Regions from separate parts of the Variovorax sp. P4_B11 genome, predicted to be linked through region 1. Evidence: riboswitches for the same ligand, from Rfam matches in the RefSeq annotation. Region 1 holds a riboswitch; the other holds the start of a gene.
What was found. A riboswitch is a leader RNA that binds a small molecule or an ion and turns the genes downstream of it on or off. The one in region 1 is predicted to bind glycine.
Positions count from the first base shown of each region.

Region 1 (5,300 bases):
TTTTACAGTAAGCGCTAACGCCCGCCGTTCATGCCCTCCCAAAAGGATTCGGACATGCGCGTGGTTGTATTTGGCGCGGGCTTGCTCGGCGTGACCTCGGCCTACTATCTTCAACAGCTCGGACACGAAGTGACCGTGGTCGACCGGCATGCGACGCCGGCGGCCAAGGCACGCGGCCTGGCGACCGCCGAGCAGTCGACCGCAGCGCCGGCCGCAGCGGCATCGCCCCGGCGCGGCAGGAAGCTGTCCAGGCTGTGCAGCGGCATCCGTCGCGGCCTCTCCAGGCTGATGGACCGGGCCGTCGGGACGCCGGCCAAGCGCGATCCCCTCGACCATCTCGTGCGACTGGCGGCGTACAGCCGCAAGAGCGCGCGCGCCCTGCGCGACGAAGCCGGAGTGCCCCAGGGCTCGCGCTCGGCCGGCCTGATGAACATCTACACCGATCCCGAGGCCTTCCGGGTCCGGACGGCCGGCGCCACGCACTGGTCCAGCCTCGGCTGCGAGGAACGGCTGCTGTCGGCCGACGAAGCCATCGTCCTGGAACCGGCGCTGAAGGCGATGGGCGGCAAGCTGGCCGGAGCGACCCACGCGCAGGAAGACCCGGCGCGCGATCCGGCGCAGTTCGCCGCCAGCCTGGTGTTCCTGTGCCGCGCCGCCGGCGTGCGCTTCATGACGCGGCACACCGTGGTGTCGCTCAAGGAACGCAACGGCCGGATCGACCATGTCGAGCTGCTCGATGCCGCCGGCGAGCCGACCACCTTGCGCGGACAGGCCTACGTGCTGGCGCTGGGTGCGTCGAGCGTGCCGCACGCCGAAGACCTGGGCATCGACATGCCGCTGCGCTTCGTGCGCGAATACATCGTCACGATGCCGATCCTGAACCCTTCGCTGGCGCCGCGCATGCCCTTGCGCGACCGCCAGGGCAAGCTGCGCATCACGCGCATCGAAACGCCGGCCGGCGACCAGTTGCAGGTCCGGGCCGTCGTGCGGGCCGGGCTCGACGAAGAGGCCGAGCCCGACTCGGACCGCTTCCGGGCGATCGTGCGCCGCACCGAGATGCTGCTGCCCGGCGTCGCCGACGCCGCGCGGGCCAGTTTCGATACCGCCATGCACGCGGCCAGCACCAACCGGCTGCCGATGATCGGCAAGACCCGCCTCCCCAACCTGTTCCTGAACACCGCGCCCGGCGCTCGAACCTGGATCCATGCCTGCGGCGCGGGCAAGTCGATCGCGCGGATCGTCAGCGGACTTCGGCCCGAACTCGACTTCGCCTTCCGGCGCCCTTAGGGCCTGTTCACACTATTTCCGGGGATCGCGTTGCCGGGCGAAGGGGCTGGATGCAAGGCGCCCGCGCGCAGCAAGGCTTTCGCCTTGCAAGCGCGGGCAACGCCGCAGACGGCCCCTTGGCCCGGCAACCCGCAGGGAAGGCCTGCCAGGACGAGCCACTCGGCGTTGCGCTCCTTGCATGTGCCAACGCACATGCCGCGTCGCGCGCCTTGATTGGCCCGTCCTGGCAAGCCTTCGCGACCCCGGAAATAGTGTGAACAGGCCCTACCCGCTACAATCCGCCCACTGCAGGAGAGCGGGCCCAGGGGCCCCACCGAAGGCGCAAACTCCCATAAACGCTCAGGTCGGCCCACGCGATGGGCTCGTACTGCAGTTCACTGTCAAAGCCGTCTGGAGAGCCATCACGCCGCGCGTGGTGCACCGAAGGAGCAAACCCGCTGCGGGCGCAGCGGGTGAATCTCTCAGGTACCGAGGACAGGGGGAGCGGCAACTTGGACGCACGGTCCGGTTGCTTTCGTTTCGACAGCATGCCGTCTCCGTTGCGTTCGAGCGCTGCAACCATCAAGGGTTCTCGATATGCGCGTGATCGTTCTTGGCGCCGGCCTGCTCGGCGTGACTTCGGCTTACTACCTCCAGCAACTCGGCCACGATGTGACCGTGATCGACCGCCAGGCCACGCCGGCGGCGGAAACCAGCTTTGCCAACGGCGGCCAGATCTCGGTCAGCCATGCCGAGCCCTGGGCCAACCCGGGGGCGCCGCTCAAGGTGCTGCAATGGCTCGGCAAGGAAGATGCGCCCTTGCTGTTCCGCATCCGCGCCGACATGCGCCAGTGGCTCTGGGGCCTTTCGTTCCTGCGCGAATGCACGCCGGCGCGCACCCGCCACAACATCGAGCAGATCGTGCGCCTGGGCACCTACAGCCGCGACACGCTGCAGCAGCTGCGGCGCGACACCGGGATCGACTACGACCAGCGCACGCAGGGCATCCTGCACTTCTACACGACGCAGAAGGAGTTCGACGCCGCGCTGGAGCCCGCCGAACAGATGCGCGCGCTCGGCTGCGACCGGCGGGTGATCTCGGCCGACGAGGCCGTGAGGCTCGAGCCCGCGCTGTCGCACATCCGGCCGCAGCTGGCCGGCGCGACCTACACGGCCGAGGATGAATCGGGCGATGCCAACCGCTTCGCGCGCGGGCTGGCCGGGCTGGCCGAGGCAGCCGGCGTGCGCTTCCTCATGAACCATACCGTGACCGCGCTGCGCGCAGCCGGCGGCCGCCTCGACCACGTCGAGGCGACCGATGACGAAGGCCGCTTCCAGCGCATCCGCGGCGACGCCTACGTGCTGGCGATGGGCTCGCTGAGCCCCCTCCTGGCCGCGCCGCTGGGCATCCGGCTGCCGATCTATCCGGCCAAGGGCTACTCGGTGACGATGCCGGTCCGGGACGCCTCGAAGGCGCACCAGGTCTCGCTGACCGACGACGAGTTCAAGCTGGTGTTCTCGCGCTACACCTCGGCCGCGGGCGACCGCCTGCGCATTGCCGGCACCGCCGAGCTCAACGGCTACGACCGCGACCTGAACCAGGTGCGCTGCGAGGCGATCGTGCGGCGCGTGGAGGAACTGTTCCCGGGCGCCGGCGACGCCTCCGCGGCCCAGTTCTGGACCGGGCTGCGCCCGGCGACGCCGAGCAACGTGCCGCTGATCGGGGCGTCCAGGCTGCCCAACCTGTTCCTCAACACCGGCCACGGCACGCTGGGCTGGACCCACGCCTGCGGCTCCGGCAAGTCGATCGCGCGAATCGTCAGCGGGCTGGCGCCGGAGGTCGACTTCGCCTTCACCGGGCTGCGCAGCGGTCCTCAGTCATCGCTCGCGAAGACGGTCAGCACGCCGGTATAGCCGTAGAGGTGGTTGCGGGCGATCTCGCCGGCGGCGAAGAAGCCGACCAGCGGGACGTCGCCGAGCGCATGGCGCACGATCTGCAGCTCGGCGCCAGGGGCTCCGAAGTGCGGCCCGCCGCGGCCCGAGCAGCTGACGTAGATCGCGCCCGCGATGCGGCGCGCCGGATGCGGCGCGGCCTCGGCCTCGCCGGCCGCGATCTCGCGCGCGGTCGCCAGCGTCTGCTCCTGGGGCTCCAGTTCCTCGCGGATCTCGGCGCAGACGCGCCTCAGGTCGGCACGCGCGGCCTGCACGTTGCGGCGGCAGAAGCTCATGCGCATGCCGGCCGCCGCCACATCCGCGATCGCCACGCCGCGACGCGTCGGGTCGAGACCGATGATGTGGCGCACCCGCACGTCGGCACCCAGGTCGCCGGTGCGCCGGACGCCGTCGCTGCCGGCCTCGGCCAGGCCGACCAGCGTGGCGCGCACGGCATCGATCGCCTGCTCGGGCGCATCGAGCGACACCCGCAGGTCGGCCAGCAGCACGTCGAGCGCGGGCTCGCCGTCGAGCTCGAGCAGCAGGTTGCCGTCGGCCTCGGTGATCTCGCGTTCGCGCGACACCGGCTGGCAGCCCTGGGTCACGCGCGAGACCAGCCGCACGCCTTCGCCGAACACCACGCCCGACAGGCCGCCCGAGAACACGCCGCCAACCGCGCCATGGCCGCGGATGTTGCCGTTGCCGCCGATCGCGAACTGCAGCGAGCCGACCCGGCCCGACGACAGGCCGCCGAACAGGTAGCCGGTGTCGGTGCGCTCCGCCATCTCGGCGATCAGCTCGCCGAGCTCGGGCGTGCGCGGGTCGGCGTGCACCAGGGCGGTATGGGCCGCGAAGCCGCTCATTTCCGAGCTGGCGAGCGGCGCTACGCCGGAAAACACGCGGTACTGGTCGCTCGGCAACTCGCACAGCATCACGCTGAGCGCTGGCTCATCGAAATACTCGGCGTTGTTGGCGGCCACGCCGACACCCACGGTGCCGGTCCAGTCGGTGATCTCGGGCAGTTCGGCCCCCAGGTGATCGAGGATCTCCTGGGCGTCTTCCCCGTAGTGGTCGGTGATGTAGAGCAGGCCCAGCGTCGGCGAACGCGCGTAGTCGGGCAGCGCCATCTGCGCCCGCAACTGGGCCAGCACCAACCCCGCCGCCATGCGCCACTGCGGATGGGTGGCATGTCCGGAAGGAAACAGCTTCATGGGCTCGGCTTTCAAGGCGCGCGCTTGCGCGCCGGTGGGGGACCCTTGGCCGCTGCCGCCGCACCGCGACGCGCGGGCGAGGCCTTTTTCCGGGCCGCGGCCGGCTTGGCCGCCCGCTTCGCCGGCGCTGGCGCCGGCGCCGAGCCCGCGCCCAGGCCGACCGCGTCGACCAGCGGCTGCGCCACGGCCGGCACCTTGAGTTGCGAGGCGTCCTGCAGGGCCGAACTGGCGATCTGCTGGAACTGTTGCGTGAGCGCGCCCCACCACTGCAGGGGATCGACCACGCCGGCCGCGTCCGGCGCGGCCGCGGCCTTGGCCCGCTTCGGCGCCGGCGTCTCCTCGACCTCCGGCTCCGTTTCGGGTTCCGGGGCGGCGGCCGGGGCCGGTGGCTCGTCCTGGAACGCGGGTGCCGGCGCGGGCGTCGGCCCGACGGGCCGCGTGAAGGCGCTGGCGAGGTCTTCCATGCGGACGTTCATGCCGCGCAAGGTCGACAGCGTCATCTTCTGCACTTCGAGCGCCTGGATCGTCGCCTTCAGCGCGTGGCCGTTCTGCTCGAGCCAGTACTGCACGGTCTTGAGCTCCTGGATGCGCTTGTCGACCTCCTCGACGCTCAGCGTCGGCGCCACCCAGCTCGACAGGCTCGGCAGGCCGGGCACCCCGCCGGACGATGCGCTGGCGCCGGCCAGGCTTTTCAGGAAGTCGAAGCCCGGAACGAACTGACTGAAGGCGAAGGGCTTGGTGGCGTCGCTCATGGGAGTGCTCCGGTATGTGGTTCTTGTCCGGGCAGCTTACTCCAAGCGTCCGGGCTTTTGGGCCGGTAAAGGCATCCGGCACTCGCCACGGCGGCCCGGCTTGTGGACAATGACCCATTAGACACAGAAAGACACATGT
Region 1 is NZ_JBFUHO010000001.1:156,575-161,874, reverse strand. Features, by position in the region: gene AC1DYD_RS00865 (FAD-dependent oxidoreductase) at 55-1,287, shown strand; glycine riboswitch at 1,566-1,667, shown strand; glycine riboswitch at 1,668-1,775, shown strand; gene AC1DYD_RS00860 (D-amino acid dehydrogenase) at 1,864-3,180, shown strand; gene AC1DYD_RS00855 (FIST signal transduction protein) at 3,141-4,409, opposite strand; gene AC1DYD_RS00850 (PhaM family polyhydroxyalkanoate granule multifunctional regulatory protein) at 4,421-5,161, opposite strand; gene AC1DYD_RS00845 (VOC family protein) at 5,297-5,300, shown strand, end outside.

Region 2 (8,694 bases), on a different contig from region 1:
CTTCGTGCTCGAACAACCGGCCGAATGGTCCGAGATCCTGATCCGCATCAGCCTGATCTGGATGGTCTTCATGGGCATCCCGACCGCCTTCCGCCAGGGCGCGATGGTCAGCGTCGACGTGCTCTACCGCTGGAGCCCGCCCAAGGTCCGCCGGGTGCTCGACTGGGTCGTGTGCCTGGCCGCGCTGAGCCTGATCGCGGTGATCATCTGGTGGGGCTGGGACTACGCGCAGCGCGGCAGCGTGCAGTCGATGGCTGGCCTCGAATCGGTCTCGATGTTCTGGGCCTACGTCGCGCTGCCGGTGGGCGGCCTGTTCTGCGTCGTCGGCATCATCGCCAACCTGATCGACCCGAAGCGCAACGAACTGGAAACCGCTCAATGACCCTCGTGATGATCACGACCATGGTGGTGTGCTTCGCACTCACCATCTCCGTCGCCGTTTCCATCGGCCTGGCCTCGGTGCTCGGCATCCAGGCCTCCAACGCGAACATGCTGATCTCCGTCAAGGAGATGTTCAACGCGATCAACAAGTTTCCGCTCGCCGCCATTCCCTTCTTCATCCTGGCCGGCAACCTGATGGAGACCGGCGGCATCTCGCGCCGCCTGGTCGACTTCGCCAAGAGCCTGGTGGGCGGCGTGCAGGGCGGGCTGCCGATGACCTGCGTGCTGACCTGCATGATCTTCGCGGCGGTGTCGGGCTCCTCGGTGGCGACCACCTTCGCGATCGGCGCGATCCTGATCCCGGCCCTGATCAAGCACGGCTACCCGGTCGGCTACGCCGCCGCGCTGCAGGCCACCAGCGCCGAACTCGGCGTCATCATCCCGCCCTCGATCCCGATGATCCTGTACGGCGTCAGCGCCGAGGTCTCGATCGGCGAGCTGTTCATCGCCGGCTTCGGCCCGGGCATCCTGATCAGCCTGGCGCTGATGGCCTTCGTCTACGTCTATTGCAAGTTCAAGGGACTGGGCAAGAACGACGGCGACGGCCGGCTCGGCGTCGCCACCGCGACCTGGCGCGCCGGCTGGGCGCTGCTGATGCCGGTGATCATCCTGGGCGGCATCTACGGCGGCATCTTCACGCCCACCGAGGCGTCGGCGGTGGCGGTGCTCTACGCGCTGATCGTCGGCACGCTGATCTACCGCGAGATCAGGCCGGCCGACCTCTATGCGGTGCTGCGCAAGTCGGTGGTGTCCTCGTCGGTGATCATGTTCATCATCGCCAACGCCGGCCTGTTCGCCTTCCTGATCACGCGCGCCGGCGTGCCCGACGCCATCGGCCGCTGGCTGCAGGAGGTGCTGCAGTCGCCGGCGATGTTCCTGCTCGGCGTCAACGCGGCGCTGTTCGTGATCGGCATGTTCATCGAGACCAGCGCGGCGATCATCGTGCTGGCGCCGATCCTGGCGCCGGTGGCGATGCACTTCGGCATCGATCCGGTGCACTTCGGCCTGGTGATGGTGGTGAACCTGGCGCTCGGCATGATCACGCCGCCCTTCGGCGTCAACCTGTTCGCGGCCTGCACCGTGGCACGGATTTCACTCGACCGCATCGTGCCCTACCTGGTTCCGTTCGTGCTGGTGATCCTGGCCTGCCTGATGGTGGTCACCTACGTGCCCGGCATCTCGCTCGGGTTGCGCGACCTGGTCTATTCGAAGTAGCGCGGCCGCCGAAATCCACGACCGGAGGACGCGATTCCCTTACACTCCAACGGTCAGGAGAGCGTCCCGCCGCGGTGGGGCCGCCGAAGGCGCAGGTCCCCCGAACCAAGGGCCCGAACGCTCAGGCAAAAGGACTGACAAGACGCCCCAATTCAGGGCGTTTCCTTGCTGGAGAGAGGCGGTTGGTCGCGAAAGTCGCGTCGCACCGCCCACCGAAGGAGCAAACCCCGATCGTGGGGCGAATCTCTCAGGTAAAGCGGACAGCAGGGGTGGCCCATGGCTTCTCGCCATGGAACAAGCACTGCCCCTTTTGGAGAACCGCCCTTGGCTGCCGCATCCGACGATCTGCTGAAGACCCCGCTCCACGGCCTGCACCTGGCGCTCGGCGCCCGCATGGTGCCCTTTGCCGGCTATTCGATGCCGGTGCAATATCCCACCGGCCTGATGGCCGAGCACAAGCACACGCGCGAGGCCGCGGGCCTGTTCGACATCTCCCACATGGGACAGCTGCGCCTGGCCGGGCCCGATGCCGCCGCCGCCTTCGAAAGCCTGATGCCGGTCGACGTCATCGGGCTGGCGCCCGGCAAGCAGCGCTACGGACTGCTGCTGAACGAACAGGGCGGCATCCTCGACGACCTGATGTTCTTCAACGAGGGCCACGACTCGCTGTTCGTCATCGTCAACGGCGCCTGCAAGCAGGCCGACATCGCCCACATCCAGGCCCGGATCGGCCAGCGCTGCCAGGTGCTGCCGATGCCCGACCACGCCCTGCTCGCGCTCCAGGGCCCGCAGGCCGCGGCCGCGCTGGCCAGGTTGTCGCCCGGCGTCGAGCGCTTCGTCTTCATGACCGGCGGCGCGGTGCAGATCGGCGGCATCCCGGCCTTCGTCACGCGCAGCGGCTACACCGGCGAAGACGGATTCGAGATCTCGGTCGCCGCCAAGGACGCCGAAGCGCTGGCCCGCCTGCTGCTGGCCGAGCCCGAGGTCAAGCCGATCGGCCTGGGCGCGCGCAATTCGCTGCGGCTCGAGGCCGGCCTGTGCCTCTACGGCAACGACATCGACGAAAGCACCACGCCGGTCGAGGCCGCGCTGGGCTGGGCGATCCAGAAGGTCCGGCGCAGCGGCGGAGCGCGCGAAGGCGGCTTCCCGGGTGCGGCCCGGGTGCTGGCGCAGCTCATCGCCGTCAATGGAACGGCCGGCCATCTCGACCACGAGACACTGAAGCGCAAGCGCGTCGGCCTGGTGGCGCTGGAGCGCGTGCCGGTGCGCGACGGCACCGTGCTCGAGTCCTTCGAGGGCTTGGCCATCGGCCAGGTCACCAGCGGCCTGCTCGGCCCCAGCGTCGACCGGCCGATCGCGATGGGCTATGTCGCGCTCGCCTATGCCGAGCCCGGCACCCGGATCCAGGCCATGGTGCGCGGCAAGCCGGTGCCGATGGAAGTCAGCACGATGCCCTTCGTGCCGGCCCGCTACCACCGGGGCTGACAGTCCCTCACCCGATTTTTCCAAGCCAGACTTTCTTCAAGGAGTTTTTCCCATGACCCTCAAGTACACCAAGGACCACGAGTGGGTGCGCCCCGAAGCCGACGCGGCGCTGGTCACCGTCGGCATCACGGTGCACGCGCAGGATGCGCTCGGCGACGTGGTCTTCGTCGACCTGCCCGAAGTCGGCAAGGGCTTCGCGCAGGGCGATGTCGCCGGTGTCGTCGAATCGGTCAAGGCCGCGGCCGACGTCTTCATGCCGGTCTCGGGCGAAATCACCGAGGTCAACGAGGCGCTGCGCGCCGACCCCTCGCTGGCCAACAGCGCGCCGATGGATGCGGGCTGGTTCTTCAAGCTGCGCATGAGCGACCCGACCCAGCTCGAGGCGCTGCTCGACGGGACCGCCTACGAGAAGTTCTCCGCCGAAAGCTGATTCCCGCACCATCACCCGAGCCCTCCATGCCGACTCCCGTGCCTTCCCACCTCTCGCTGCGCGACCTCCAGAACGCCGAGGAATTCATCGCCCGCCACATCGGCATCGAAGCCGACGACGAGCAGACCATGCTCGCTGCGGTCGGTTCGACCACACGCGCCGAACTGATCGACGGCATCGTGCCGCCGGCGATCCGCCGCAGCCGCCCGATGCGGCTACCGGCGCCGATCACCGAGGCCGACGCGCTGGCCGAGCTGAAGGCGATCGCGGCGAAGAACAAGGTGGCCAGGAGCTTCATCGGCCAGGGCTACTACGGCACCCACACACCCGGCGTGATCCTGCGCAACGTGCTCGAGAACCCGGCCTGGTACACCGCCTACACGCCCTACCAGGCCGAGATCTCGCAGGGCCGCATGGAGGCGCTGGTCAATTTCCAGACCATGGTCTGCGACCTCACCGGCATGGCGATCGCCAACGCCTCGATGCTCGACGAGGCCACCGCGGCCGCCGAGGCAATGACGCTGGCCCGGCGCAGCGTCAAGAGCAAGAGCAACGTGTTCCTGGTCTCGGGCGACTGCCATCCGCAGACCATCGAGGTGATCCGCACGCGCGCCGCGCCGCTGGGCATCGAGGTCAAGGTCAGCACCGCGTCCGAGACCCTGCCGCATCTGATGGCCAGCGGCGGCTTCTTCGGCGCGCTCGCACAGTACCCCGCCACCACCGGCCAGGTGCACGACCTGCGTCCGCTCGCCGGCTACGCACACCAGTGCGAAGCCGCCTTCTGCGTGGCAGCCGATCTGCTGGCCTTGACGCTGCTGGCACCGCCCGGCGAGTGGGATGCCGACATCGTCTGCGGCACCACCCAGCGCTTCGGCATGCCGATGTGCAACGGCGGCCCGCATGCGGCCTACCTGGCTTGCCGCGACGAGTTCAAGCGCTCGCTGCCCGGCCGACTGGTCGGCGTCAGCGTCGACACCCACGGCCAGCCGGCCTACCGGCTCGCGCTGCAGACGCGCGAGCAGCACATCCGGCGCGAGAAAGCCACCTCCAACATCTGCACTGCGCAGGTGCTGCCGGCGGTGGTCGCCAGCATGTACGCGGTCTACCACGGGCCCGAGGGTCTGCGCCGCATCGCGCAGCGCGTCGCCCTGCTGACGGCGGTGCTGGCCCAGGGCCTCGAACAGATGGGCCGCGAGCTGGTCAACGGCACGGCCTTCGATTCGCTCACGATCCAAACCGGCGAGGACACCCAGGCCATCCACGAACGGGCCCTGGCTGCCGGCGTCAACCTGCGCCATCGGCTGCAGCATCACCTGGGCCTGTCGCTCGACGAGACCACCACGCGGGCCGACGTCGAGATGCTGTGGAGACTGTTCGCAACGGCCGGCACGCGGGGACCCGACTTCGACGCCATCGCCGCCACGGCGCAGCTGCGCCTTCCCGAGGACCTGCGCCGCAGCAGCGCTTTTCTCACGCACCCGGTGTTCAACACCCACAAGAGCGAGACCGCGATGCTGCGCTACATCCGCAGCCTGAGCGACAAGGACCTCGCGCTCGACCGCAGCATGATCCCGCTCGGCAGCTGCACCATGAAGCTCAACGCCACCAGCGAGATGATCCCGATCACCTGGCCCGAGTTCGCGAACATCCACCCCTTCGCACCGGCCGACCAGTTGCATGGCTACGCACAGCTCGACGCCCAGCTGCGCGCCTGGCTCTGCGAAGCCACCGGCTACGCGGGCATCAGCCTGCAACCCAACGCCGGCTCGCAGGGCGAGTACGCGGGCCTGCTCGCCATCAAGGCCTTCCATGAAGCCAGGGGCGACACGCAGCGCAACGTCTGCCTGATCCCCTCGTCGGCGCACGGCACCAATCCGGCCAGTGCCCAGATGGTCGGCATGAAGGTGGTGGTGACCGCCTGCGACGCCGACGGCAACGTCGACATCGACGACCTGCAGCGCGCCTGCGAGAAGCACAGCGCCACGCTGGCCGCGGTGATGATCACCTACCCGAGCACCCACGGCGTGTTCGAGACCCGGGTCAAGGAACTGTGCGAGATCGTGCACGCGCATGGTGGCCGGGTCTATGTCGACGGCGCCAACATGAACGCACTGGTCGGCGTGGCCGCACCGGGCGAGTTCGGCGGCGACGTCAGCCACCTGAACCTGCACAAGACCTTCTGCATTCCGCACGGCGGCGGCGGCCCCGGCGTCGGCCCGGTGTGCGTGGTGGAAGACCTGGTGCCCTACCTGCCGGGACACGCGACCGGCGGCTTGCCGTCGAACGGCGCGGTGGGCGCGGTGTCGGCGGCGCCGCTGGGCAACGCGGCGGTGCTGCCGATCAGCTGGATGTACTGCCGGATGATGGGCGCCAAGGGGCTGCAGGCCGCGACCGAGACCGCGATCCTCAGCGCCAACTACATCAGCGCGCGGCTCAAGGACCACTACCCGACGCTGTACGCAAGCCCCAACGGCCACGTGGCGCACGAGTGCATTCTCGACCTGCGCCCGCTCAAGGACGCCAGCGGCGTCAGCGCCGAGGACGTCGCCAAGCGGCTGATCGACTACGGCTTCCATGCGCCGACGCTGAGCTTCCCGGTGCCCGGCACGCTGATGGTCGAGCCGACCGAAAGCGAGCCGCTGGCCGAACTCGACCGCTTCATCGAGGCGATGATCGCGATCCGCGGCGAGATCCGCCGCATCGAGGAAGGCATCTGGCCGAAGGACGACAACCCGCTGAAGAACGCGCCGCACACCGCGGCCAGCCTGCTCGGCACCGAATGGACCCGGCCCTACTCGCGCGAGCTCGGCGCCTTCCCGCTGACCAGCCTGCGGCAGGCCAAGTACTGGCCGCCGATCGGCCGGGTCGACAACGTCTACGGCGACCGCAACCTGTTCTGCAGTTGCGTCCCCACGGAAGACTACGCCGGCAGCTGACGCGAGAAGCATTCTTTTACAAGTCGATGGCCAGCTGGCTGTCGATTTCGCGCCTGCTGCTTCGACGTCCATTCAGAGCCCCGGAACTGTGCGGTCGATCCCCGACTGCCGCCGGCCTCGAAACCGAAGGAGCAAGAACATGCGATTCATGGTGATCGTCAAGGCCAGCAAGGAATCGGAGGCCGGCGTGATGCCGAGCCAGCAGCTGCTGACCGACATGGGCAACTACAACGAGGCGCTGGTCAAGGCCGGTGTGCTGCTCGCGGGCGAAGGCCTGCACCCGAGTTCGAAGGGCGCCCGCATGCGTTTTTCCGGCAAGGAGCGGACCGTCATCGACGGCCCGTTCAGCGAAACCAAGGAGCTGATCGCGGGCTTCTGGCTCTGGCAGGTGCGCTCCAAGGAAGAAGCGCTCGAATGGCTGCGACGCGCCCCCTTCGACGACGGTGCCGAGCTCGAGCTGCGCCAGGTGTTCGAGATGGAAGACTTCGGCGCCGAGTTCACACCCGAGCTGCGCGAGCAGGAAAAGCGGGTCTTCGACGAGGCCCGCGCCAAGCAGCAGCCCTGACACGCCCGAACGTGGACTCGGCCGAGACGCATCGCACGGTCAACGCGGTCTGGCGCATCGAGTCGGCCCGCATCATCGGCGCCCTGGCGCGCAGGGTGCGCGATGTCGGCGTGGCCGAGGAGCTGGCGCAGGATGCCCTGCTCGCCGCCCTCGAGCAGTGGCCGCGCGAAGGCATTCCGGACAATCCGGCGGCCTGGCTGATGGCGGCCGCGAAGCACCGTGCCATCGACCTGCTGCGCAAGCGCACGCTGCATGCCGGCAAGGAAGGCGAGATCGGCCGCGAACTCGATGCCCGGCATGCGTTCGCAGCCGACGACTTCGCCGAAGCGGTGGACGCCGCACTCGACGACGAGGTCGGCGACGACCTGCTGCGGCTGGTGTTCACGGCCTGCCATCCGGTGTTGTCGCCCGATGCTCGCGTCGCACTGACACTGCGCCTGCTGGGCGGACTCACCACCGACGAGATCGCGCGCTCCTTCCTGGTGCCCGAGGCCACGATCGCGCAGCGCATCGTGCGCGCCAAGCGAACGCTGGCCGCCGCCCGCGTGCCCTTCGAGGCGCCGCGCGCACAGGAACTCGGCGCCCGTCTGTCGTCGGTGCTCGAGGTCATCTACCTCGTGTTCAACGAGGGCTACTCGGCCACCGCCGGCGAGGACTGGATGCGGCCCGCGCTGTGCGACGAAGCCTTGCGGCTCGGGCGCATCCTGGCCGAGCTGGTCGCGGACGAGCCGGAAGTCCATGGCCTGGTGGCGCTGATGGAGATCCAGGCCTCGCGCGCGGCTGCCCGCGTCGACGCCGATGGCGAGCCGGTGCTGCTGCTCGACCAGAACCGTGCGCGCTGGGACACCTTGCTGATCCGCCGCGGCCTCGCGGCGCTGGCGCGGGCCGAGAAGCTCGGCGGCGCGCTCGGTCCCTACGCCCTGCAGGCCGCGATCGCCGCCTGCCACGCGCATGCAACGACCGCAGCGCAGACCGACTGGCCCCGCATCGCCGCACTCTACGAGGCGCTGGCCCAGCTTTCGCCCTCGCCGATCGTCGAGCTGAACCGGGCGGTCGCGCTGTCGATGGCCTTCGGACCGGCGGCCGGCCTCGAGCTCGTCGATGCCCTGCAGGCGGAGCCGCAGCTGCGCGGCTACCACCTGCTGCCGAGCGTGCGAGGCGACCTGCTGGCCAAGCTCGGGCGACGCGCCGAGGCCTGCGAGGAATTCAAGCGGGCGGCGGGCCTCACCCGCAACGCGCGCGAACGCAAGCTGCTGTTGCTGCGCGCACAGGCCTGCTCCGCCGAAGAGCAGGCAGGCGGCGCCTGAGCGCGTGCCGCGCTACTTCTTCGCGACCGCGCCGGTTGCGACCTGGGCCCGCAGTTCCTTCAGCTTGGCCTTCAGCCGGCGCTCGTTGACCGGCCCCATGCGCACCAGCATCTTCTGGCCGGCCGAGAGCGACTCGAGCTTCGGGTCGGCGAATTCGTAGCTGATCCAGGGCCGCTCCGCAGCCATCTCGCCCTTCACTTCGGTCAGCTTCACCGGCACCGCGCCTTCGGTTTCCGGCGCCTGCAGCAGGTGGTCGATGACGGCCACGAGGCGGTCGTTGAAGTAGCGGTTCGGGTAGCCCAGTTCCTCGTAGGC
Region 2 is NZ_JBFUHO010000004.1:281,075-289,768, forward strand. Features, by position in the region: gene AC1DYD_RS06930 (TRAP transporter small permease) at 1-382, shown strand, start outside; gene AC1DYD_RS06935 (TRAP transporter large permease) at 379-1,656, shown strand; glycine riboswitch at 1,701-1,799, shown strand; glycine riboswitch at 1,815-1,930, shown strand; gene gcvT (glycine cleavage system aminomethyltransferase GcvT) at 1,981-3,141, shown strand; gene gcvH (glycine cleavage system protein GcvH) at 3,194-3,571, shown strand; gene gcvP (aminomethyl-transferring glycine dehydrogenase) at 3,598-6,507, shown strand; gene AC1DYD_RS06955 (YciI family protein) at 6,647-7,072, shown strand; gene AC1DYD_RS06960 (RNA polymerase sigma factor) at 7,084-8,379, shown strand; gene AC1DYD_RS06965 (DUF3014 domain-containing protein) at 8,392-8,694, opposite strand, start outside.
Region 2: another riboswitch for glycine. It lies ahead of gcvT (glycine cleavage system aminomethyltransferase GcvT); the one in region 1 lies ahead of AC1DYD_RS00860 (D-amino acid dehydrogenase).